DNA from 3 places in the Streptomyces flavalbus genome. Region 1 is predicted to be linked to each of the others. Evidence: riboswitches for the same ligand, from Rfam matches in the RefSeq annotation. Region 1 holds a riboswitch; each other region holds the start of a gene.
What was found. A riboswitch is a leader RNA that binds a small molecule or an ion and turns the genes downstream of it on or off. The one in region 1 is predicted to bind cobalamin.
Positions count from the first base shown of each region.

Region 1 (7,528 bases):
CGAACACGCTGCCCGTATGGTTCTTTTCCAGCGCCCAGTTGATGTCGTCGACATACCCGGCGCCCATGACGCCCAGGCTGTCGGCCATCGCCTCGTGGTGCTCCTTGAGCAGGCCCGGGTCGGCGGCGTACTTCTCCATGACCTGCCGCATGACGGCGGCGTTGTCCGCGTCCCGCACCATGTCGGCGTCCGGGTGCCCGGCCGGGTAGCCGAGGGTCGCCGCCTCCAGGGCGTGGCCGAGGGCGTCGGGCATCTGGTTGAGGGACGCCTCCAGCTCGTTCTGGTCGAGGGTATTGACGTCGGGGAAGGACTCCCACTCCTCGTTGGTGAAGAAGTCGAGGTAGTTGTTGATCGCCTCCCCGTACTTGTTCTTTCCGAGGTCGGCCGTGGCCTCGTAATTGACCGTTCCGTCCTCGTTGCACGCGGTCGGCGCGTCGGTGAAGAACTTCTTCGCCGCTTCCGGGCTGTTGCCGAGCGCTTCCAGCATGGCGATGGCCGGGTCATAGCCAGCCCCGTTGACGCCGGAGGGGTTGTACGGGTTCTTGAACGAACTGTTCACCACCTTGTTCCCGGCGAACAGGTCCGGCTGCTTCTGGTGCAGTTGCGCCACGTGCTGGGCGATCGGGTTGAGGAACTTGGCGTCGTAGTTCCCGTACCGCATGATTCCGCCGAGCAGTTGGTACCCGAACGGCCCGCCGTATTCGTGCTTGGCCAGCGGAATGTGCTCCGTACCCAGCCTGCGGAGTTCCGGCCCCCACTTGGCGGTGAACTCCTTGTCGTGTGAGGCGGTGGCCAGATTCAGGCCCAGGTTCTTCTGGAGTTCCTGGACATCCTTGAGTCGCTGCGCGTCGAGCTTGCCCAGGTCGTACGTGTCCGTGGAGAGCTGACCGAAGAACGCGAGCGACTTCTCGGGGCCGAGCTTCTCGTAGAAGCCCTTGGCGAACTCCATCGACGAACTGTTGTCCTTCAACAGATCGTTGAGTTGCCGAAGCTCCACGTGTGTGAGGTCCCGGCCCTTGGCCGCGAGAGCGGCGGCGCGGGCGGCCTCCTCCTGGTCCAGCTTCGTGTACTTCGGGGCGCTGAAGTCCTTGCGGTCGGTGACGTTGGCCTCAAGGGCGTTCTTGAGGGCGAGGTCGGCGTCGTTGCAGTTGTCGACGATGAGGTCGATCCTCTTCTGCCACGCCGCGATGTTCCGCCTCTCCTCCCGCAGGAGGTCGTTGTAGTCGGGGTCGCGCCGCGCCTCGGGGACCTCGGACAGCGGCTTCAGCGCCGTGACCCTGCCCTTGCCGTCCACGCGGACACCGGCCGCGTGCGCCTCGTGGTCCCGGATGCTGACCAGGTCGTCCCTGGCCTTCTTGATGGCCGCGTAGCCCTCTTCCAGGATCAGCCTCACGCCCTTGGCCTCGGCGGCGGCGTCCGCGAACTCCTTGGCCGTCTTGCCGATGAACGCCTTGGTGACGCCTGCGTTGACGCCCTCCCAGGACGCCTTGTCCGCCTTCGCCCTCATCCCGTCGGTGGCATCCGTGGCGAGTGTGTCCAGCTTCCGCGCCATGTCCGACCAGTCGTCGACGGCGGCCTTCAGCTTCGCCACCGGGGCGTCGATCAAGTCCTCGTACCTCAGCACGTCGAGCGCTTCCCCCTAGCCCTGCTCCATGTAGCCCTGTTTCAGTAGCCCTACTTCATGTATTCCGTGAGCACGGAGATCCGCGTCAGGTGCCCCTCGATCTTCGCCTCGTCCTTGGCGTGCTGGGCCTTGCTGAAATCGAGGTGGTTCGAGATCTGCGCGCAGGCGTCCAGCAGGGTCCTCAGGTGGGTCTGCCAGTAGTCATGCACCTTCAGCACGGCTGCCCCGCTCACGAAGTTCCCGTTGGTCAACGCCGTCGCCGCGTCGAACGTGGCGGGCCGGGCCATGTCGCCCTCCTTCGCCAACCGTCCGAGCAGGTCGTAGGCGTCATTGCCGATGGCGCCGAGGTCGTCCCGGTTGACGACCAGATCCCTCCCGTCGCCACCGCCTCCCTCGGCAGGGACGCTGTTGAGCCGCGTGGAGGTACGCTCGGCCGCCGCCGTGCGCAGCGCGGCCCACTCTTGCTCGAAGGTCATGAACTCCCTCACTCCCGCCCTCCGTCGGCCACGGCACGGCCTTCGCCGTACCCGCGGCAGGAACAGTGACTTTAGGGAAGAGCAACGCGCGGACGAGGGTTTCCAGCCATGCGGCAGCCCTTGAGCCGGGATGTTAATGACATCCATTTTCATGTATCGTCTGTCCCGCTCACCGATCACCCCCACCCGGAGGCCCCCATGGCCGTACCCAAAGGCAAGATGTCGCGCAGCAACACCCGGCACCGGCGCGCGCAGTGGAAGGCGGTCGCGCCGCAGCTCGTGTCGGTGACGGTGGACGGTGTGCCGCATCTGGTTCCGCAGCGGCTGGCCAAGGCGTACGAGCGTGGTCTGCTGCGGCCCGAGGGCTGATGGCGTCCTCGCCGCGCGGTGGCGAGGCGGCGCTGTCGGGCACCATGGAGCAGGGGCAGGAGCACTGTCACGGCGCCCTGCCCCTCTCCTCCGGCGCGGGGCCCGCTGAGCCGGGCCCGGTCGCGTGAGTCAGGCGTGCTTGTTCGTCACCCCGGCCGAGTCGAACGTGGCCATCTCGCGCAGCGCCCGCACCCCCGCCTGCACCAGCGGCAGGGCCAGCAGCGCACCGGTGCCCTCGCCGAGCCGTAGCCCCAGGTCGACCAGGGGGCGCAGGCCGAGGTGGTGCAGGGCGACGGTGTGGCCGGGTTCGACCGAGCGGTGTCCCGCCACGCACGCGGCCACGGCGTCCGGTGACAGCGCCGCCGCCACCAGGGCCGCCGACGAGGCGATCACCCCGTCCAGGATCACCGGCACCCGGCGCGCGGCGGCGCCCAGCACGAACCCGGCGAGCGCCGCGTGTTCGAGGCCGCCGACCGCCGCCACCACCCCCAACGGGTCCCGTGGGTCCGGCTGGTGCAGATCGAGGGCCGCGCGCACCACGCCCACCTTGCGCCGGCGCGCCGCCGCGTCGATCCCCGCCCCGTGACCGGTCACCTCGTCCGGGTCCACGCCCGTGAACGCGGCGATCAGCGCCGCCGAGGCCGTGGTGTTGGCGATGCCCATGTCGCCGGTGAGCAGGCACCGGCAGCCGTCGTCGACGAGTTCCCAGGCCACGCCGATGCCGACCTCCACCGCGCGGACCGCCTCCTCACGTGTCATCGCCGGTACGCGGGTCATGTCCGCGGTGCCCGCCCGGACCCGGCGTCGTAGCAGCCCGTCCGGGGTCGGGTCCGGGACCGGCAGGTCCGTCGCGACGCCCACGTCCACCACGACCACCCTCGCCCCCGCCTGGGCGGCCAGCGCGTTCACGGCGGCGCCGCTGGCCAGGAAGTTGGCGACCATCTGCGCCGTCACCTCCTGCGGCCAGACGCTCACGCCCTGGGCGTGGACCCCGTGGTCGGCGGCGAAGACGGCCACCGCGGCGGGCGTCGGCATCGGCGGCGGACAACTGCCCGCCACGCCCGCGAGCTGGACCGACACCTCCTCCAACAGGCCGAGCGAGCCGGGCGGCTTGGTCAGACGGTTCTGGCGGTCCCGGGCCGCCGCGAGGGCGCCCGGGTCCGCGGGGGTGATGGCGGCCAGCGCGCGTTCCAGCCACGAACCAACCGCAAGAGCAGAGGCAGAGGCAAAGGCAAAGGCAGCAGGGCCGCTAGAAGGGTCCGAGCCAGTCGAAGGCACCACGAAGGCAGTCCTTACTCTCTCGGCGGTTCTCCACGCCGCCGTGCACGAGCCGCACCCCGGGCAGGCAGCGCCCGGCTACGGGACGGCCGGAATATCCTGGCTCCCGGCTCTCGGCACCCCGCGCGTACGGCAGGGTTACCGGCGTCGGCTCCCGGCCTTCCCAGCCGCCGGTTCACACCGGCCGCCAGTGGCCATCAGCGGGAGACGGCTCCCCGGTCACAGTGGCGGGCCCGCCCCGGACTTGGACCCTCAGGTCCGCACCGGCGTTCCTCCGCATCCGTCCCCGGCATCCTGCCACACTCCGCCACCAGCCCCCACCACGGCTTTCAGGTACCGGTGTAGCGCCCCGGCCGGTGGTTGAGGGCGAGGACGGTGTTGAGGACGACCGCCCCGGCGACGGACAGCGGCACCTTCAGCGGCGGTACGACCGCCAGGGACGCGACCACGATGACGACGTCCAGGGCCATCTGCACGTATCCGGCCCGCAGACCGAACCGTTCCTGCGCGACCAGCGCGAGGATGTTGAAGCCGCCGAGGCTGGACCGGTGCCGGAAGAGGACGAGCAGCCCCACCCCGGCGAGCAGGTTCCCGGCGAGCGCGGCGTAGACCGGGTCGACGGCGAGTTCGGTGATCTCGGCGGGGTGGAGCGAGGCCATCAGGGAGACGACGCCGACCGAGAGCGCCGTACGGATCGTGAAGCTCCAGCCCTTGCGCCGGACGGCGAGCGCGAAGAAGGGCAGGTTCACGGCGAGGAAGACCACCCCGAACGGCACGTCGACCGCGTAGCTGAGCAGCAGCGCCAGCCCCGCGGTGCCGCCCGTGACGGTCCCGCTGGCCTGGAGGAGGAAGAGCCCGAGCGAGGCGAGGAAGGTGCCGGTGAGGATGCCCAGTACGTCCTCGACCACCCCGTGCTTCGTCGACGTGACGGCCGGAGCGGTGCGGTCGGCGGGCCGCCTGGGCCACCCCCACTGCCCCACGGCCCTCGTCGGTGTCTCCGGACTGCTCATGGGTCTCCAGCGGTTCACGTCACGGTCGGCCGGTTCGGGGGCGGCCCCCTGACCAGCCCCGGGCCGGTCCCACGCCAGCATGGCGATGCCGAACACCCACCCGCCTGGGCCGAACAGGCACGGCAGTAGGGCCCACCGGCCCCTGTCGCCACTCCTACGTCACCAGCGCCGACCCCTAAGTCACCGCGCCCCCACCTCCCGCACCCCCACCAGACCAGGATGGCGTCGGCGCAACTCCCGCTCCAGGCGCCGGTGCAGCGTGAGCCAGGCGGCGGGACAGCCGTGGCAGGCACCCGCGAGGCGGACGGTCACGACGCCCCCGTCCACGCCGACCAGTTCGATGCCGCCCCCGTGCGACCGGGCGAAGTCCCCCACGGCCCCGGCAAGAACCTCACGGACCGCACCGCGCAGCCGTACGTCATCGTCACGAGCGCCGTCGGTACCACCACCCCCGGCCACCCACCCCCCGGGATCGGCCAACGCGGCGTGCAGCGCCGTACGAACCGGGGCGACCTCCGTACCCCAACCACGCCCCGCACCCAGGCAGGTGACCACCGCCCCGGGCTCCACCACGACCCGGCCCAGCGTCCCGTCGGCCAGCAGCGCGGCCAGCGGCCCGGGAACCCCGGCCGGTACGCCGGTGCACGGCAGTGTCCCGGCGGGGATGATCCAGCGCAGCGCCTCGGGCTCACCCGGAACCCGCTGCGGGTGAAGGGGAATCACGCTCTCCTCACCCGCCCCCCAGCAGAACGGTCACCGTCCGGGCCAGGAAGGCCATCAGCCAGGCCAGCGCCGTGAGGTAGGCGAGGGCGATCCCCGGCCACTTCCACGTCCCGGTCTCGCGGCGCAGGACCGCCACCGTGGCCATGCACTGGAGGGCGTACACGAAGTAGACCAGCAGCGCGGCGATGGTGGGCGCGGTGAAGACCGGTTCCCCGGCGTGCGGCCCGTCGGCGTACGTCATGGTCCGCAGCGCCCGCGCCGGGTCCTCCGGGTCCTCGGCCGCCGCGACCTGCCCCAGGGTGGCGACGAAGGTCTCGCGGGCGCCCTGCGCGGACAGGACGCCGATGTTGATCCGCCAGTCGAAGCCGAGCGGCTCGAAGACGGGGGAGACGGAGCGGCCCAGGTCGGCGGCGTAGCTGTGGTCGACGGAGTACGCGGACACGGCGACGGGGTCGTCGGGGTCGACGCCCGCCGCGCGGAGCTGCGCGGCGGAGTGCAGCGGCAGGTTCAGCAGCAGCCACAGGACGACGGTGGTGGTGACGATGACGGTGGAGCACTTGCGCAGGAAGGCACGCGCGGACGACCACACCGCCACCAGCACCGCGCGCGGGGCGGGCAGTCGGTAGGGCGGCATCTCCATGTAGAACGGCACCGTCTGGCCGCGCCGGTCGCCGAGCCTCTTGAACACCCAGGCGGCCAGCAGCGCGGACACGGCGCCGAGCAGGTACAGGCCGAACATGACCAGGCCCTGCGCGCCGAACGGGCCGACCCGCCCGGACGGGTCGACGAGCAGCCCGATGAGCAGGACGTAGACCGGCAGCCGCGCCGAGCAGGTCATCAGCGGGGCGGCCATCATGGTGGCGAGGCGGTCCCTGGCCGAGGGCAGGGTGCGGGTGGCCATGATGCCGGGGATCGCGCAGGCGAAGGACGACAGCAGCGCCACGAACGCCCGCCCCTCCAGCCCGAACCGCCCCATCACCCGGTCCATCAGGAACGCCGCGCGGGCCAGGTAGCCGACGCCCTCCAGCAGGGCGAGGAGCAGGAACAGCAGCACGATCTGCGGTACGAAGACCACGACCCCGCCGACGCCGCCGATCAGGGCGTCGCCCAGCAGCCCGGCCAGCCAGGCGGGCCCGACGTGCTCGGCGACCAGGCCGGACAGCCGTACGAAGAGCGCCTCGACGGCGTCCTGGAGCGGGGCGGCCACGGTGAAGACCGTCTGGAAGAACAGCACCATCACCGCGAGGAACGTCACCGTCCCCCACACCGGGTGCAGCAGGACGGCGTCCACGCGCCGGGTGACCTTGTGCCGTTCCGGGGCGCGGTAGTCGGCGAAGGCCAGCACCGACCGCACCCAGGCGTCCCGTTCCCCCGGGTCGGTGGGCGGCGCCACGACCGGCGCCGTCCAGGCACGCCACTGGGCGAGCCGCTCCCGCAGCCGCTCGATGCCGTACCCCCGGTGGCCGACGACCGCCACCGTCGGCACACCGAGCGCCTGGCCCAAAGCGTCCACGTCCACCCGCCCCTGACGGCGCGCCAGTTCGTCGACGAACGTCACCACCACGCAGGTCGGCAGCCCACGGGCCAGCACCTGGGCGACGAAGGCGAGGGACCGCTGGAGTGTGGTGGCGTCCACGACGACGAGTACGGCGTCCGGGCGCGGCGTCCCCTCCAGGCGGCCCTCCAGCACGTCGACCGTGATCCGCTCGTCCGGGCTGACCGGCTCCAGGCCGTAGGTGCCCGGCAGATCCTCGACGAGGTACCTGCGCCCGCCCGCCCGGCAGCTTCCGACGAACCGGGCGACGGTCACGCCGGGGTAGTTGCCGGTCTTGGCGCGCAGCCCCGTCAGCCCGTTGAAGACGCTGGTCTTGCCCGCGTTGGGGCTGCCGACGAGGGCGATCCGCTCGACCTCGGCATCCTCGGCGCCTTCGGCCAGGGCCGTCCCGGCGGCGGCGTCCGGGGCGGGCTCGTGGCACCCCCCGCTCACGCTCCCGCCTCCGTGACGCGCACCCACGCGGACTGCGCCCGCCGCAGGCACACCTCGTAGT
Region 1 covers NZ_JBHTEB010000001.1:5,963,520-5,971,047, reverse strand. Annotated here, with positions in the region: gene ACFQZ6_RS26785 (hypothetical protein) at 1-1,624, opposite strand, end outside; gene ACFQZ6_RS26780 (hypothetical protein) at 1,675-2,100, opposite strand; gene rpmF (50S ribosomal protein L32) at 2,299-2,469, shown strand; gene ACFQZ6_RS26770 (hypothetical protein) at 2,469-2,597, shown strand; gene cobT (nicotinate-nucleotide--dimethylbenzimidazole phosphoribosyltransferase) at 2,599-3,747, opposite strand; cobalamin riboswitch at 3,841-4,021, opposite strand; gene ACFQZ6_RS26760 (YitT family protein) at 4,077-4,757, opposite strand; gene ACFQZ6_RS26755 (NifU family protein) at 4,938-5,480, opposite strand; gene feoB (ferrous iron transporter B) at 5,488-7,467, opposite strand; gene ACFQZ6_RS26745 (FeoA family protein) at 7,464-7,528, opposite strand, start outside.

Region 2 (7,528 bases), 670 kb from region 1:
GTTCTCGCGGAACACCCGGAACACGCGGACAAGGTCCGGGACGAGGTTGAATCCGTGACGGGCAGCCGACCCGTGGCATTCGACGACGTCCGTAAGCTCGGCCACACCAACAATGTCGTCACGGAGGCGATGCGTTTGCGGCCCGCCGTCTGGATTCTCACCCGGCGGGCGGTCACCGACACCGCACTCGGTGGCTATCGCATTCCGGCCGGGGCCGACCTCGTCTACAGTCCGTACGCGATCCAACGCGATGCGCGTTCATACGCCAACAACCTGGAGTTCGACCCCGACCGCTGGCTTCCGGAACGCGTCAGGGACGTGCCGAAGTACGCCATGAGCCCGTTCAGCGTCGGCAACCGCAAGTGCCCCAGCGACCACTTCTCCATGGCCCAGTTGACGCTGATCACCGCCGCGGTGGCCACCGCCTTCCGCCTGGAGCAGGTCCCCGGTTCCAACGACACCACCCGCGTCGGCATCACCCTGCGCCCGCACCGGCTGCTGCTGCGCCCGGTACCCCGGTGACCGTCCCGTTCCGCACCGCCGGAGCGCGTGTGTAACCTCTCCCGGACACCAGGGGAGGATCATGGAACACATCACGCGCTCCGCGCGGCGCACGGCGTGGGCGGTCACGGGCGGGGCCACCGCGCTCGTCCTGCTCACCGCGACCGGCGCGCACGCGGAGGGCCGCGGCGACGTCCGCGTCACCAGCACCGTCGTCAACGGCGGCAAGAACGTCAAGGTCGGGACGAAGGCGGTCGTCACGTTCCCGATCGCCATGACCGTTCAGGACGACTCGGGGGTGAAGGGGGTCACCGACCTCAGCGCCTTCAACTCGTCCAACGGCTACGGCTTCTTCGACTGGACCGGCACCACCTGTGTGAAGAAGACCTCGACCACGTCCGTGTGCACGGGGACGATGAAGGTCGACCCGGCCTGGATCCCGAACAGCGACGACATCAACTCCAACAACATCGCGGGGACCTGGCAGGCCGCCGCCACCGTCAAGGCCAACGACGGCGACTACTGGATCCACGACCGCATCGCCCTGTTCAAGGTCAAGCGCGCCTCCGCGCCCACCGTCAACGCCGGACCCGAGCCGGTCGCCAAGGGCGGCACGCTCACCGTGGCGGGGAAGCTGTCGCGGGCCAGTTGGGAGAGCCTGAAGTACTACGGCTTCGCCGGAACGGTGCTGCTCCAGCACCGCCCCAGCGGCTCCTCCGACTACCGCACGGTCAAGACCGTCACGGCCGACGGCTCCGGCCTGCTGCGCACCAAGGTGACCGTCTCCTCGGCGGGCACCTGGCGCTGGTACTTCCCCGGCACGACGACGACCGCGCGGGCCGCGTCGGCCGGGGACTACGTGGCGTTGGGGTAGCCGACCTAGAAGTCCTCGTCCAGGTCGACCGTGCCCTCCACGGCGACCTGGTACGCGGACGGGCGGCGCTCGAAGAAGTTGGTCAGTTCCTGGACGCCCTGCAACTCCATGAAGGGGAACGGGTTCTCGGAGCCGTACACCGGGGCGAAGCCCAGGCGGGTCAGGCGCTGGTCGGCGACGCACTCCAGGTACTGCCGCATCGAGTCGGTGTTCATCCCCGGCAGCCCGTCACCGCACAGGTCGCGCCCGAACTGCAGCTCCGCCTCGACGGCCTCCTTCAGCATGTCGGTGACCTGCCGCTGGAGCGCGTCGTCGAACAGCTCCGGCTCCTCCTTGCGGACGGTGTCCACGACGTCGAACGCGAAGGACATGTGCATGGTCTCGTCCCGGAAGACCCAGTTGGTGCCGGTCGCCAGGCCGTGCAGCAGGCCCCGGCTGCGGAACCAGTAGACGTACGCGAAGGCGCCGTAGAAGAACAGGCCCTCGATGCACGCGGCGAAGCAGATCAGGTTGAGCAGGAGGCGGCGGCGGTCGGCCTGGGTCTCCAGGCGGTCGATCTCCTCCACCGAGTCCATCCACCTGAAGCAGAACTCGGCCTTCTCGCGGATGGAGGGGATGTTCTCGACGGCGGCGAACGCGGCCGTGCGGTCCTCCGGGTCGGGCAGGTAGGTGTCAAGCAGCGTCAGGTAGAACTGGACGTGCACGGCCTCCTCGAAGAGCTGCCGCGACAGGTACAGCCGCGCCTCGGGGGAGTTGATGTGCTTGTAGAGGGTGAGCACCAGGTTGTTCGCGACGATCGAGTCGCCCGTCGCGAAGAAGGCGACCAGACGGCCGATCAGGTGCTGCTCGCCCGGCGTCAGCCTCGCCAGGTCGGCGACGTCGGAGTGGAGGTCGACCTCCTCCACGGTCCAGGTGTTCTTGATGGCGTCCCGGTAGCGCTCGTAGAAGTCCGGGTAGCGCATGGGGCGCAGGGTCAGTTCGAAGCCCGGGTCGAGCAGGTTGGTGGTACGGCTGGTCATTACTGGCAGGCCTCGCAGGACTCGGGGTTCTCAAGGGAGCAGGCGACCGCCTCGGGGGCGGGGATGGTGGCCTGGGTGGCGGCCTGGGCGGCTCGGGCGATCCGGGTCGCCGGGCGGGAGCGCAGGTAGTACGTCGTCTTCAGCCCGGACTTCCAGGCGTACGCGTACATCGAGGAGAGCTTGCCGATGGTCGGCGTCTCCATGAACAGGTTCAGGGACTGGGCCTGGTCGAGGAACGGGGTCCGGGCCGCCGCCATGTCGATCAGGGCGCGCTGCGGGACCTCCCACGCCGTGCGGTACAGGCGTCGTACGTCCTCCGGGATCCAGGAGAAGCCCTGCACCGAGCCGCCCGCCTCGCGCAGCGCCTCCCGGGTGCGGTCGTCCCAGACGCCGAGCCGCTTCAGGTCCCGTACCAGGTAGGAGTTGACCTGGAGGAACTCACCGGAGAGGGTCTCGCGCTTGAACAGGTTGGACACCTGCGGTTCGACGCACTCGTAGACGCCCGCGATGGAGGCGATCGTCGCCGTCGGCGCGATGGCGAGGAGCAGGGAGTTGCGCATCCCGACCGCCGCGATCCGCTCGCGCAGCGCCGCCCAGCGCTCCGGCCAGGTCAGCTCGGTGTCGTAGTGGTCGGGGTGCAGCACGCCCCGCGCGGTGCGGGTCTTCGCCCAGGCCGGAAGCGGGCCGTTGCGCTCGGCGAGGTCGGCGGACGCCTCGTACGCGGCGAGCATGATCCGCTCGGCGATCCGGCTGGACAGGCCCTTCGCCTCGGCGGAGTCGAAGGGCAGCCGGAGCTGGAAGAAGACGTCCTGGAGGCCCATCACGCCCAGGCCCACCGGCCGCCAGCGGGCGTTGGAGCGGCCCGCCTGCTCGGTCGGGTAGAAGTTGATGTCGACCACGCGGTCCAGGAAGGTGACCGCGGTGCGGACGGTGGCGTCCAGGCGCTCCCAGTCGATGTCCCCGCCGTCCCCGCCGTCCCCGACGTCGACGAACGCGCCGAGGTTGACCGAGCCCAGGTTGCACACGGCGGTCTCACCGTCGTCCGTCACCTCCAGGATCTCCGTGCAGAGGTTGGAGGAGTGGATGACGTGGCCCGGCTCGGCGGTCTGGTTGGCGGTGCGGTTGGCGGCGTCCTTGAAGGTCATCCAGCCGTTGCCGGTCTGCGCGAGGGTGCGCATCATCCGGCCGTACAGCTCACGGGCCGGGACGGTCTTCCGCGCCAGGCCCGCCGCCTCGGCCGCGCGGTAGGCGGCGTCGAACTCCGCGCCCCACAGGTCGACCAGCTCGGGCACGTCGGACGGCGAGAACAGCGACCAGGTGCCGTCCTCGGCGACCCGGCGCATGAACTCGTCCGGCACCCAGTGCGCCAGGTTGAGGTTGTGGGTGCGGCGGGCGTCCTCGCCGGTGTTGTCCCGCAGCTCCAGGAACTCCTCGATGTCGGAGTGCCAGGTCTCCAGGTAGACCGCCGCCGCGCCCTTGCGACGCCCGCCCTGGTTCACCGCGGCCACCGAGGCGTCCAGCGTCTTCAGGAACGGGACGATGCCGTTGGAGTGCCCGTTGGTGCCCCGGATCAGCGAACCGCGCGAGCGGACGCGGCTGTACGACAGTCCGATGCCGCCCGCGTGCTTGGAGAGCCGGGCGACCTGGTGGTAGCGCTCGTAGAGGGAGTCCAGCTCGTCCTTGGGGGAGTCCAGGAGGTAGCAGGACGACATCTGCGGGTGGCGGGTGCCGGAGTTGAACAGGGTGGGCGAGGACGGCAGGTAGTCGAGGCGGCTCATCAGCGCGTACAGCGCGGCGACCTCGTCCACCGAGCGGCGGCTGTCGTCCTCCGCGAGCCCGGCGGCGACCCGCAGCAGGAAGTGCTGGGGCGTCTCGATGACCTGCCGGGTGACCGGGTGCCGGAGCAGGTAGCGGGAGTGCAGGGTGCGCAGCCCGAAGTAGCCGAAGCGGTCGTCGGCGTCCGGGTCGACGAGCGCGTCCAGGCGGTCGGCGTGGACGCGGACGAAGTCCGCGGTGCGGTCGGCGATCAGGCCCTCGCGGTGCCCGGTCGCGACGGACTCCGTGAACGACGTGACGCCCTGCGAGGCCGCCTCGGCGCGGATGCCGAGGGTCAGCAGCCGGGCCGCGAGCCGGGAGTACGCGGGGTCCTCCGAGATCAGCCCGGCGGCGGCCTCGGTGGCCAGCTCGCGCAGCTCCCTTTCGTCGGCCCGCGCGGACCGGCCGCGCAGCGCGGCGGCGGCGACCCGGCCGGGGTCGGCGTCGGGCAGGTCGGCGGTCAGCTCGGTCAGGGTCCGCAGCAGCGCGGTACCGGGACCGCCGGTGTCCACCGGGGTCGCTGAAGCGGGATCCGCTGGCGCGATGGTCACGTGGGGCTCTCCCTCGCTCGGCACGGGGCCTGGGCCCTGTGGAGGGCAGGGGGCAGCTCACGAGCGCGCGTGGCGTCGCGTCCACCGGCCCATTCCACGAGGCCCGGACGTCATGGCACCCGGACCGGTCGGCCGGGCGCGCTGTCGGCAGGTCCTCGGACTGACCAGGCGTGCGGAAACACGCATGTACACCGTTGCGGGACAGTTCCGGATTCGCACCGGATTCCCCTGCGGCGACAGCGAGCATGAGCATACATCTTGTGCCGGGGCGGCGTGCCACCCCCAGATGTTGTGTCGGGCCGGTTTCAGAGCGTCAGTTCGTAGACGAGCAGGGAGATGTCGTCCAGCTCCGGGAGCGGGTTCCAGTCACGCTCCGGGGCCCGGGTGAAGCCCAGCCGTTCGTAGACGCGGTGGGCGGCGCGCATGGTGCGCTGGGTGGACAGGACGACGCCCGTGCAGCCGTCGGTGGCGCGGGCGCGGTCGAGGCAGGCGCGCACCAGGGCCTCGCCCGCGCCGCGTCCGCGGGCCTCGCGGGCGACGGCCAGCATCCTGATCTCGGCCTCGCCGGGGCGGGCGATGTCGGACATGGGGCCGGGGCCCGGCACGAAGGTGACGCCGCCGAGGACCCGGCCTTCGGCGGCGGCGACGAGGACCTCCGCGGAGGCGGCGCGCTTGGTGACGTCCCTCAGTTCGTGGAGGTAGGCGTCGCTTTCGCCGAAGTCGAGGAGGCCGTCGTCCAGGTAGGCGGTGGCTGTGATGTCGCCGAGGGTGGTGTGTTCGGTGGGCTCGATGGGCCGGATCTGGATGTCCATGCGGGGAGTGTGGACGACAGCGGGCCGCCGTAGCACTTGCTTTTGGCGGCCCGCCGCGGGGTGGTCGTGGCTGGTCGACCCCTAGGTGCGTGCGGTGTCCGCCGTCGCGGGGGGCAGCTCGACCTGTACTCCCGGGTCACCCGCGTCCGCCGAGTAGTCCTCCGGGCTCGTCTCGTCCACGCCCTCGGGGGCCTTGAGGGTCTTGAGGACGAAGGTCAGGACGATCGTGACGACCAGGTTCAGGACGAACGCCGTCAGGCCGATGTAGCCGATCTCCCCGATGCCCGGGATCTCCTTCGACGAGCCGCCGAAGTGCGCCTGCGTCGGCGAGGAGACGCCGTACGCGGCGACCGTGCCGTACACCATGCCGACCGCCCAGCCCGCGAGCAGCGCCCAGCGGTGGAACCAGCGGGTGAACAGACCGCCGACCAGGGCCGGGAAGGTCTGCAGGATCCAGATGCCGCCGAGGAGCTGGAAGTTGATGGCGACGGTCTTGTCCATGCCGAGGACGAAGACCAGCGCGCCCACCTTCACCAGCAGCGACACCAGCTTGGACACCTTGGTCTCCTGGGCCGGGGTGGCGTCCGGCTTCAGGAAGTCCTTGTAGATGTTGCGGGTGAAGAGGTTGGCCGCCGCGATGGACATGATGGCCGCCGGGACCAGCGCGCCGATGCCGATGGCGGCGAAGGCGACGCCCGTGAACCAGTCCGGGAACATGTTCTCGAAGAGCTGCGGGATCGCGAGCTGCCCGTTGTCCACCTGGACCCCGGCCGCGATCGCCATGAAGCCCAGCAGGGCGAGCAGGCCCAGCATCAGCGAGTACAGCGGCAGGATGGTGGAGTTGCGGCGGATCACCTCACGGCTGCGGCTGGACAGCACGGCGGTCACGCTGTGCGGGTACATGAACAGCGCGAGCGCCGAACCCAGCGCCAGCGTGGCGTACGTCCACTGGGAGGCGGCCGTCGGCGTGAGGCCGCCCGCGCCCGCCGCCTCGTACTTCTGGCTGGCCGCGGCGAAGATGTCGTCGAAGCCGCCCAGCTTGATCGGGATGTAGATGATGGCGACCGCGATGACGAGGTAGATCAGCGTGTCCTTGACGAACGCGATCAGCGCGGGCGCGCGCAGCCCCGAGGAGTAGGTGTACGCCGCCAGCACGCCGAAGGCGATCAGCAGCGGCAGGTCCTTGACGAACCAGTGGGTGTTCTCGCCGCCGCCCACGCCCATCACGTCCAGGACGGCCTGGATGCCGACGAGCTGGAGCGCGATGTACGGCATGGTGGCGAGGATGCCGGTGACGGCGACCGCCAGCGACAGCCCCTTGGAACCGAACCGGCCGCGGACGAAGTCCGAGGTGGTGACGTAGCCGTGCTTGTGGGAGACCGACCACAGCCGGGGCAGGAACACGAACATCATCGGGTAGATGAGGATCGTGTACGGCACCGCGAAGAACCCGGACGCGCCCGCCGCGTAGATCGCCGCGGGGACCGCCACGAAGGTGTACGCCGTGTACAGGTCGCCGCCGAGCAGGAACCAGGTGATCCAGGTGCCGAAGGACCGGCCGCCCAGCCCCCATTCGTCGAGGCTGTGCTCGTTGGCCGCCTTCCGCCAGCGCGCGGCGAGGAACCCCATCACCGTGACGGCGACGAAGAACAGGACGAAGACGGTGAGCGCTACGCCGTTGACGCCGTCCTTCATGCCCCGTCACCCCCCTGCCGCTGCCTGCGGGCACGCTGGTCGCGGTGCCAGAGCTGGTACGCCAGCGAGGTCAGCCCGGCCGAGAGCACGACCCAGGCCATCTGGTACCAGTAGAAGAACGGGATGCCGATCAGGGTCGGGTCGGTCTTGGCGTAGGAGCCGACCCACAGCATCGATACGAAGGGTGCTATCAGACAGACGGCGATGACGACGCGCACGGGCGTCACCACCGCCGTTCTGTTCGCTTCAGGTGGTGCTTGT
Region 2 covers NZ_JBHTEB010000001.1:5,298,416-5,305,943, forward strand. Annotated here, with positions in the region: gene ACFQZ6_RS23935 (bifunctional albaflavenone monooxygenase/terpene synthase) at 1-522, shown strand, start outside; gene ACFQZ6_RS23940 (hypothetical protein) at 584-1,375, shown strand; gene ACFQZ6_RS23945 (ribonucleotide-diphosphate reductase subunit beta) at 1,381-2,394, opposite strand; gene ACFQZ6_RS23950 (ribonucleoside-diphosphate reductase subunit alpha) at 2,394-4,760, opposite strand; cobalamin riboswitch at 4,890-5,013, opposite strand; gene ACFQZ6_RS23955 (GNAT family N-acetyltransferase) at 5,066-5,572, opposite strand; gene mctP (monocarboxylate uptake permease MctP) at 5,654-7,267, opposite strand; gene ACFQZ6_RS23965 (DUF3311 domain-containing protein) at 7,264-7,528, opposite strand, start outside.
Region 2: another riboswitch for cobalamin. It lies ahead of ACFQZ6_RS23950 (ribonucleoside-diphosphate reductase subunit alpha); the one in region 1 lies ahead of cobT (nicotinate-nucleotide--dimethylbenzimidazole phosphoribosyltransferase).

Region 3 (7,528 bases), 420 kb from region 1:
GCAGCCGGGTGAGCCCCTTGCGGTCGTAGCCGACCGGCCGCCCCTCCAGGGTCAACCGGCCCTCGCGGGGGCGCAGTCCACCGCTCAGCAGCCGCATCAGGGTGGTCTTGCCGCTGCCGTTGCGGCCCAGGAGGGCGAGCGCGCGCCCCTCGTGGATGGCGAAGTCGAGGCCGCTGAGGACGGTGGGCCCGTCCTCGTAGGCGAAGGACGCGCCCCGCAGGGCGACCAGGGCGGGCTCGCTCATGTCAGCGGCCTTTCGAGTACGAGGGTGAGGGCGGCGACCGCCGCGAGCAGGGCGAGGCTCGCGCCGGTGAACCGCGCGGAGACGCGGGCCTCCGGCAGCAGCACCCGCAGGGAGCCGTCGTAGCCGCGTCCGGCGAGTCCGGCCTGGAGGCGCTGCGCCCGGTCGAAGGCCCGCACGAACGCGGTCGCGCCGAGCCCGGCCAGGGACCGCCAGGTCGCCGCGCGGGTGGTGTGGCCGAGCCGGGCGGCCTGCGCGGCGCGGATCCGCCGCACCGAGTCCAGCAGCAGGAAGCTCATCCGGTACGTCACCAGCGCGACGTCGACGACGGGCGCGGGCACCCCGGCGCGCACCAGGCGCGGCAGCAGGTCCGACATCGGCGTGGTGAACGCGAACAGCAGCACGCCCAGGGACGCGGCCGACGTCCGCAGCAGCAACTCCCCGGCGCGGGCCGGGCCGTCGGCGGCGAGGGACACGAAGCCGTCCGGGCCGCCGACCTGGACGAGCAGGGTGGCGGCGCCGGTCACGCAGAAGCCCAGCGGCACCTTGTAGGCCCGCCACAGCCTGCGGCCCGGCACCCCGGCCGGGCCGAGCAGCAGCGTCAGCGCGGTCAGCAGTACCAGGGCGGCGCCCGGCCAGGGCGGCAGGGAGATCGCGAGCACGGTCAGACCGAGTCCCAGCACGGCCTTGTCCACGGGGTGGCGGCGGCGCCAGCGGCTGCTGTGCGCCGCCGCGTCGATCGGCAGCACCGGCGCTCAGTCCTGTCCGGTGGCGGGATCGGTGGGCTGCCCGGCGGTCTGTCCGGCGGTCTGGGCGGCCCGCGCCCGTTCCTCGCCCTGGCGCCTGCCCCTTCGCAGCCCGAAGTAGTAGGCGAGGAAGCCCGCGCCGAGCGCCGCCTGGAGGGAGAACAGACCGGACTCGATCTCCCCGGACGGCGGTTCGTACAGCGGTGAGAACCAGGGCTCGTAGTCCGGGTGCTGCTCGGTGATCGCCGTCTCCGCCTGCCCGTCGGAGCCGGTGAACGGCTCGTCCTTGTGGTCGCCGAGGCCGAGCGCCAGCGGCAGCACGGCGAGCGCGGCGACCAGCGCGAGGAGTACGAGGTTGATCTTCGCGTTCCGGCTCATCGGGTCACCGCCTCCGCCTCCGACGCCGCCCGCCGCCCCCGCGCCCCGGTGACGAGCACCCCGAGCCGGGTCAGCTCGCCCTTGCTGGACTGCACCAGCAGCCGCATCACCAGCACCGTCAGCAGGCCCTCGCTCACCGCCAGCGGGATCTGCGTGACGGCGAAGATGGAGCCGAACTTGCCGAGCGCGCCGAGGAACCCGCTGCTCGGGTCGGGGAAGGCCAGCGCGAGCTGGACGCTGGTGACGCAGTACGTGGACAGGTCGGCGACGAACGCGCCGCCGAAGACGGCGGCCATCAGCGGTACGTCGAAGCGGCGCAGCAGCCGGTAGGCGCCGTACCCGGCCCACGGGCCGACGATCGCCATGGAGAAGACGTTGGCGCCGAGCGTGGTCAGCCCGCCGTGCGCCAGCAGCAGCGCCTGGAACAGCAGCGTGATGGTGCCGAGCACCGCCATCACCGGCGGCCGGAACAGGATGGCGCCCAGACCGGTGCCGGTGGGGTGCGAGCAACTGCCGGTCACGGACGGCAGCTTCAGCGCGGACAGGACGAAGGTGAAGGCGCCGGACGCCCCGAGGAGCAGGGTGCTCTCGGGGTGCTCCCTGACCTCACGGGTGAGTGACCGGACTCCGTGGACGACGAACGGCGCGGACGCGACACCCCAGGCGATCGCGTGCGCCGGAGGGAGGAAACCCTCGGCTATGTGCATGGCTCAGCAGACCCTCTCCAGCACCTCGTGGATGGTTGACGCGCCTTGGCCGGTCTCCTGGCTGACGGGTACCACCGCCCGTGCTCCGCCTTCCCGGGTCCCGAAGGACCCAGTGGCCGCCCCTAGGGGCTGGAGCCGGACTTCCCGATCACAGTGGCGAGGGCCGCACCGGCATCACACCGGATTTCCCGTTCACCAAGGCGTGGTGACAGTAATCGGCCCCCGGGGGTGGTGACAAGCGGGCATCAGGGGCGCGAATACGGGCGCACACCCGCACACCGGCGCACTCGGACGCCCCGGGGTGCCCTGTCTCACACTCGGGGCCCGGGAGCGGTGGTGGGCGGGACTGGCCGGGCGCCTACAGCCAGCCGCGTCGCTTGAACACCACGTACAGGCTGACGCAGACCAGCCCCATCAGGGCGATGGCGAAGGGGTAGCCGAACAGCCAGTGGAGTTCGGGCATGTGGTCGAAGTTCATGCCGTAGATCGTGCCGACCAGGGTCGGTGCGAAGAGGATCGCCGCCCAGGCCGAGATCTTCTTCAGCTCCTCGTTCTGCGCGAAGCCCGCCTCCGCCAGCGCCCGCATCTCCGCGTTCTGCTGCTGGGTCACCAGCGTGGCGTTGACGGTGAGGATGTCGGTCAGGGCCTGGCGGAAGCCGTCGACGCGTTCGCTGGTGTGGGTGACGTGGTCGGCGACGTCGCGCAGGTAGCGCTGGAGTTCCTCGTCGGTGCCGTACTTCGCGAAGCCCGCCATCAGGCCGTGCAACATGCCGACCAGGGGGCGGGTGGAGCGCTGGAACTCCACCATCTCCCGGGAGAGTTCGTAGATGCGGCGGGAGACCTCCGGATCGCCGCGGAAGACCTCGGTCTCGATCTCGTCGATGTCGTTCTGCACGCCCTCGACGACCGGCGCGTACCCGTCGACCACCGCGTCCAGGATGGCGTACAGCACCGCCTCGGGACCGAGGCGCAGCAACTCCCGGCTGTCCTCCATGCGGTGGCGTACGGCGGACAGGTCGGGGGCGCCGCCGTGCCGCACCGTGATCACGAAGTCCGGGCCGACGAAGACGTGCAGCTCACCGAAGTCGACCTCCTCGGGTGCGTCGAGGTAGCGGGCGGCGCGCAGCACGACGAAGAGGGTGTCGCCGTAGCGCTCCAGCTTCGGCCGCTGGTGGGCCTCCATCGCGTCCTCCACCGCGAGCGGGTGCAGGTCGAACTCGGCGGCCAGCGACAGCAGTTCCGCGTCGGTGGGGCGGGCGAGCCCGATCCACGCCATGCCGGAGGGGTGCTCGCGCAGCTCACGGTAGGTCTCCGCGAGGGTGCCGGGGGAGGAGACGCGGACGCCGTCCCGGTACAGGGCGGACTCCACGACGCTGACCGGCTCCGGCGGCGACGGCTCGGGCGCCGCCTCGGGGGGCGCCGGGGGAGTCTGCCGCGGGGGCCGCTCCGCGGGCCGCGACCGCCGCCAGACCGGCTTCAGGGCGCTCCTCGCGCCGGGACGGTCACGTCGCTCGGACATCACGGCTGCCTTCCGGTGGGGGTACGGCGTCAGGGTGATCGACGAGCAGGATATACGGGGGCGAAACGTACGACCGGGGAGTACCCGAGCCGCGGACACCCCGTCATGAGTAGGTCAGGAACTGTCCGCCATCCGCGCTAGCGTGCGGAGCATGACGAAGACGGCCCCGGCGGCGCCCCTGCTCACCACCCGCGCCCTCAACCGCGCCACCCTCGCCCGGCAACTGCTGCTGCGCCCCGCCCGGCGCACCGCGGCCGACGCCGTCGGGCACCTGCTCGGGCTCCAGGCACAGAACGTCAAGCCCCCGTATTACGCGCTCGCCGCCCGCCTGGAGGGGTTCGGGCCCGAGGAGCTGTCCGGGCTGATGGCGGACCGGGCCGTCGTACGGATCGTCACCATGCGCTCCACCATCCACACCCACACCGCCGACGACGCCCTCACCCTGCGGCCCCTGGTGCAGCCCGCCCGGGACCGGGAGATCAACGTCTTCCGCAAGGGGCTGGTCGGTGTCGACCTCGAACGGCTCGCGCGGCTCGCCCGGGAGCTGGTGGAGGCCGAGCCGCGCACCATGGGGCAACTGCGGGACGCGCTGGGCGCCGAGTGGCCGGACGCCGACCCGCGGTCCCTCGCCGTCGCCGCCCGGTGTGCGCTGCCGCTCGTCCAGGTCACCCCGCGCGGGGTGTGGGGCCGCTCCGGGCAGGTCGCCCTCACCACCGCCGAGCACTGGCTGGGCCGCCCCGCCGAGCCCGCGCCCGCCCCGGAGGACGTCGTACGGCGCTACCTCGCCGCGTTCGGCCCGGCGTCCGTGAAGGACATGCAGACCTGGTCGGGACTGACCCGGCTGCGGCCCGCCTTCGAACGGCTCCGCCCCGAGCTGCTCACCTTCCGCGACGCGCACGGCACCGAACTCCTCGACCTGCCCGACGCGCCGCGCCCCGACCCGGACACCGGGGCACCGGCGCGGCTGCTGCCCGAGTACGACAACCTGCTGCTGTCCCACGCCGACCGCACCCGCGTCGTGCCCGCCGAGTACCGGGGCCGCACCTGGCAGGGCAACGTCGCCCACGCCACCTTCCTCGTCGACGGGTTCCTCGCGGGCGTGTGGCGGCTGCGCGACGACGCCCTCGTCATCGAGCCGTTCGGCCGCCTGACCGCCGTACAGCGCGCGGAGGTCACCGCGGAGGCGGAGCGGATGCTGGGGGTGCTGCACCCCGGGGAGCCGTACGACGTGCGCTTCGGGACCGTCGTAGGGGTGTGAGCGCGTGGAGAGGGGGCGTTGCGGGCCGCTCGTGGAGGCCCGCAACGCCCCCTGGTATTTCACCTGAGGGGTACTCAGGAGCCGTGGGCCGGTGACCGACCGGTCATGAGGCGAGCTGGGGGTGGCGTGACGTTCCGGAGGAGGGGGCGCGCACCCGGCGGGCCCGGGACGGCGGTGGCGGCGAGCGCCGCCACCGCCCCGCGTCTGGCGGTGTTCCTGGCGCGGTCGAGCCCGGACATGGATCTCCTCGTTGGCCGGTGGGGGGTCGCCCGGGGTGCAGGCCCGGGCGTTCGGCACGGCCCTTACGCTAGGGCCGCCCGCGGGGCCCGCCCAATGAGGGAACCCCCTAAGGGGGAGGGGAGTTGGCAGGGAAAACCCTCGGTCCCGGACGGCAAACCTTCGTTGTCGCCCGGGTGTCCCGGCTGTTCCCGCTGTCTGGGCTGTCCCGGCTGTCCGGGCCGTCGTCAGCCCGTCGTGCGGCCCGCCGCCAGGCGGACCAGGTCCACCCGTGAGCGTATGCCCAGCTTCCGGTAGACCCGCGTCAGGGTCGCCTCGACCGTCTTCACGCTGATGAACAGCCGGGCCGCGATCTCCCGGTTGGTGGCGCCCTCCATCACCAGCGCCGCGACCTGACGCTCCATCGCCGCCAGGCCCTCCAGCGCGGCGGGCGGCGCGGGCGCGGGCACCGGCGCCACCGGCTCCGGCGCGCCCGCGGCGACGGCCGCGTCCACCTGCCGCAGCCACGGCAGCGCCCGGCACCGCCGGAACAGCCGCGCCGCCTCCTCGTACGACGACGGCGCCGCACCCGGCCGCAGGGCCCGCAGCCGCGCCAGTTCGAACGCGGCCCGCGCCTCCTCCAGGCCGTACCCCAGCTTGCCGAGCCGGTCCTGGACCGACGTGAGCTGCGCCAGCGCGTCGTCCACGTCGCCGTGCGCGGCCCGCACCAGCGCCTCCGCCCGGTCCAGGACGGCCAGCACGCTCTCCCGGTCCAGGCGCAGCGCCTGCTCGCGCGTGACGTCGATGACGTCCCGCGCCTCCCCGGTCTCCCCGATCCGCACCAGCGCCTCCGCGAGGTCGCCCTGCCACCGCCCGCGCGCCGGGTCGGTCACCCCGAGCCCCTCCTCCAGGACCCGCACCCGGCGCAGCGACCGGGCCGCGCCGACCGCGTCCAGCGCGACGAGCTGGGCGTGCCCGAGCGCCGCGAGCGCCCGCGACAGGTACACCGTGTCGCCGTCCTCCTCGGCGTGCGACACCGCCTCCTGGGCCAGCGTCAGCGCCCGTCCGGCGTCCCCGCCCGCCGCCTCCGCCAGCGAGGTCAGCATCGCGGAGGCGCCCTCGCCGATGCCGCAGTCCCGGGCCAGCCGCAGCCCCTCGCGGGCCAGGTCCAGGGCCCGGCCGCAGTGCCCGGAGCGCAGCTCGGTGTCGGCGAGGAAGCGCAGGAAGTGCACCTCGGACTCGACCATGCCGCGCCGCCGCGCCTCCCGCAGCAGCGCGGTGACGGTACCGCGCGCCTCGGTGAGCTGGTCGCCCATCAGCAGCCAGCGGAACCGGGCCGCCCCGGCGCCGTTGTGGTGGCACGCCACCTGCGGGTCCTGCGGCTCGCGCAGCGCCCGCTTGATCGTCAGGGGCGCGTCGGGGTGGCCCATCAGGGTCTCCGACTGCGCCTGGAACGCCAGCGCCAGCAGCTCGGTGCGCCGGTCGCCACCGCGGGCGGCCAGCTCGGCGGCGTGCGCGGCCTCGTGCCGGGCCTCCGCGAAGTCGCCCTCGACCATCAGCCCGCGCCACGCGAGCTGGTAGTGGACCAGGGCGAGCAGCCGCGGGTCGTCGCCCGCGTCGGCGAGGGCCTGCGGGAAGACCGCGTCGACCTCGCCCAGGGCCTGCCCGGCGGCCTCGATGACGACCATCCAGGCGCCCACCCGGTCGGCGGAGGCGGTGGCCCGGGTCAGCACCTCGTGGGCGATGTCCCGCGCCAGGTCCACCTCACCGGCGAGCAGCGCGTCCTCGGCGGCCTGGAGCCTGCGCCCGTCGGGTCCTGGCACGCCGTGCGCGGGGGTGTGCCGGGCGGCGAGCAGACCCAGCGACGCGGCCACCGAGGGCGCCCCGCGGTCCCGGGCCAGCGCGGCGGCCTCCGCGAGCCGGGCGGCCACCTCCGGGTCGGCGCCGGTGGTGGCCAGCGCCAGGTGCCGGGCGCGTTCGATCGGGTCGGAGGCGGCGCGGGACAGCGCGGCGTGCGCGGCCCGGCGCTGCTGCCCGGTCGCCTCCGCGTACAGCGCGGCCGAGATCAGCGGGTGCGCGAACCGTACGGCGGGCCCCTCCGGCTCCGTCGCCAGCAGGCCCAGCTCCGCCGCGCGGGCGGTCTCCGCCTCGGCGTCCTCCCGTCCGGCCGCGTGCAGCAGGGCCAGGGTGGGGCGGGCGCCCGCGCTGGCGACGAGCAGGGTGTGCCGGGCGCCCGGCGGCAGCATCTGCAGGCGGCTGAGGACCAGCGCCCGCAGCGAGGTCGGCACCGGCAGCGGCTCACCGGGCCGCGGCGGCGTGGGGCTCTCGGCGAGGGCGCGGCCCAGTTCGAGGGCGAACAGCGGGTTGCCGCCGCTGGTGCGGTGGATGTCCCGGACCGTGGAGCGGGACAGCCCCGCGTAGCCGCGCTGGTCGAGCAGCCCGGACACCTGGGCGCGGGTCAGC
Region 3 covers NZ_JBHTEB010000001.1:6,378,646-6,386,173, forward strand. Annotated here, with positions in the region: gene ACFQZ6_RS28555 (energy-coupling factor ABC transporter ATP-binding protein) at 1-244, opposite strand, end outside; gene cbiQ (cobalt ECF transporter T component CbiQ) at 241-990, opposite strand; gene ACFQZ6_RS28565 (energy-coupling factor ABC transporter substrate-binding protein) at 997-1,365, opposite strand; gene ACFQZ6_RS28570 (energy-coupling factor ABC transporter permease) at 1,362-2,072, opposite strand; cobalamin riboswitch at 2,103-2,287, opposite strand; gene ACFQZ6_RS28575 (magnesium and cobalt transport protein CorA) at 2,431-3,591, opposite strand; gene ACFQZ6_RS28580 (winged helix DNA-binding domain-containing protein) at 3,743-4,849, shown strand; gene ACFQZ6_RS28585 (ATP-binding protein) at 5,314-7,528, opposite strand, start outside.
Region 3: another riboswitch for cobalamin. It lies ahead of ACFQZ6_RS28570 (energy-coupling factor ABC transporter permease); the one in region 1 lies ahead of cobT (nicotinate-nucleotide--dimethylbenzimidazole phosphoribosyltransferase).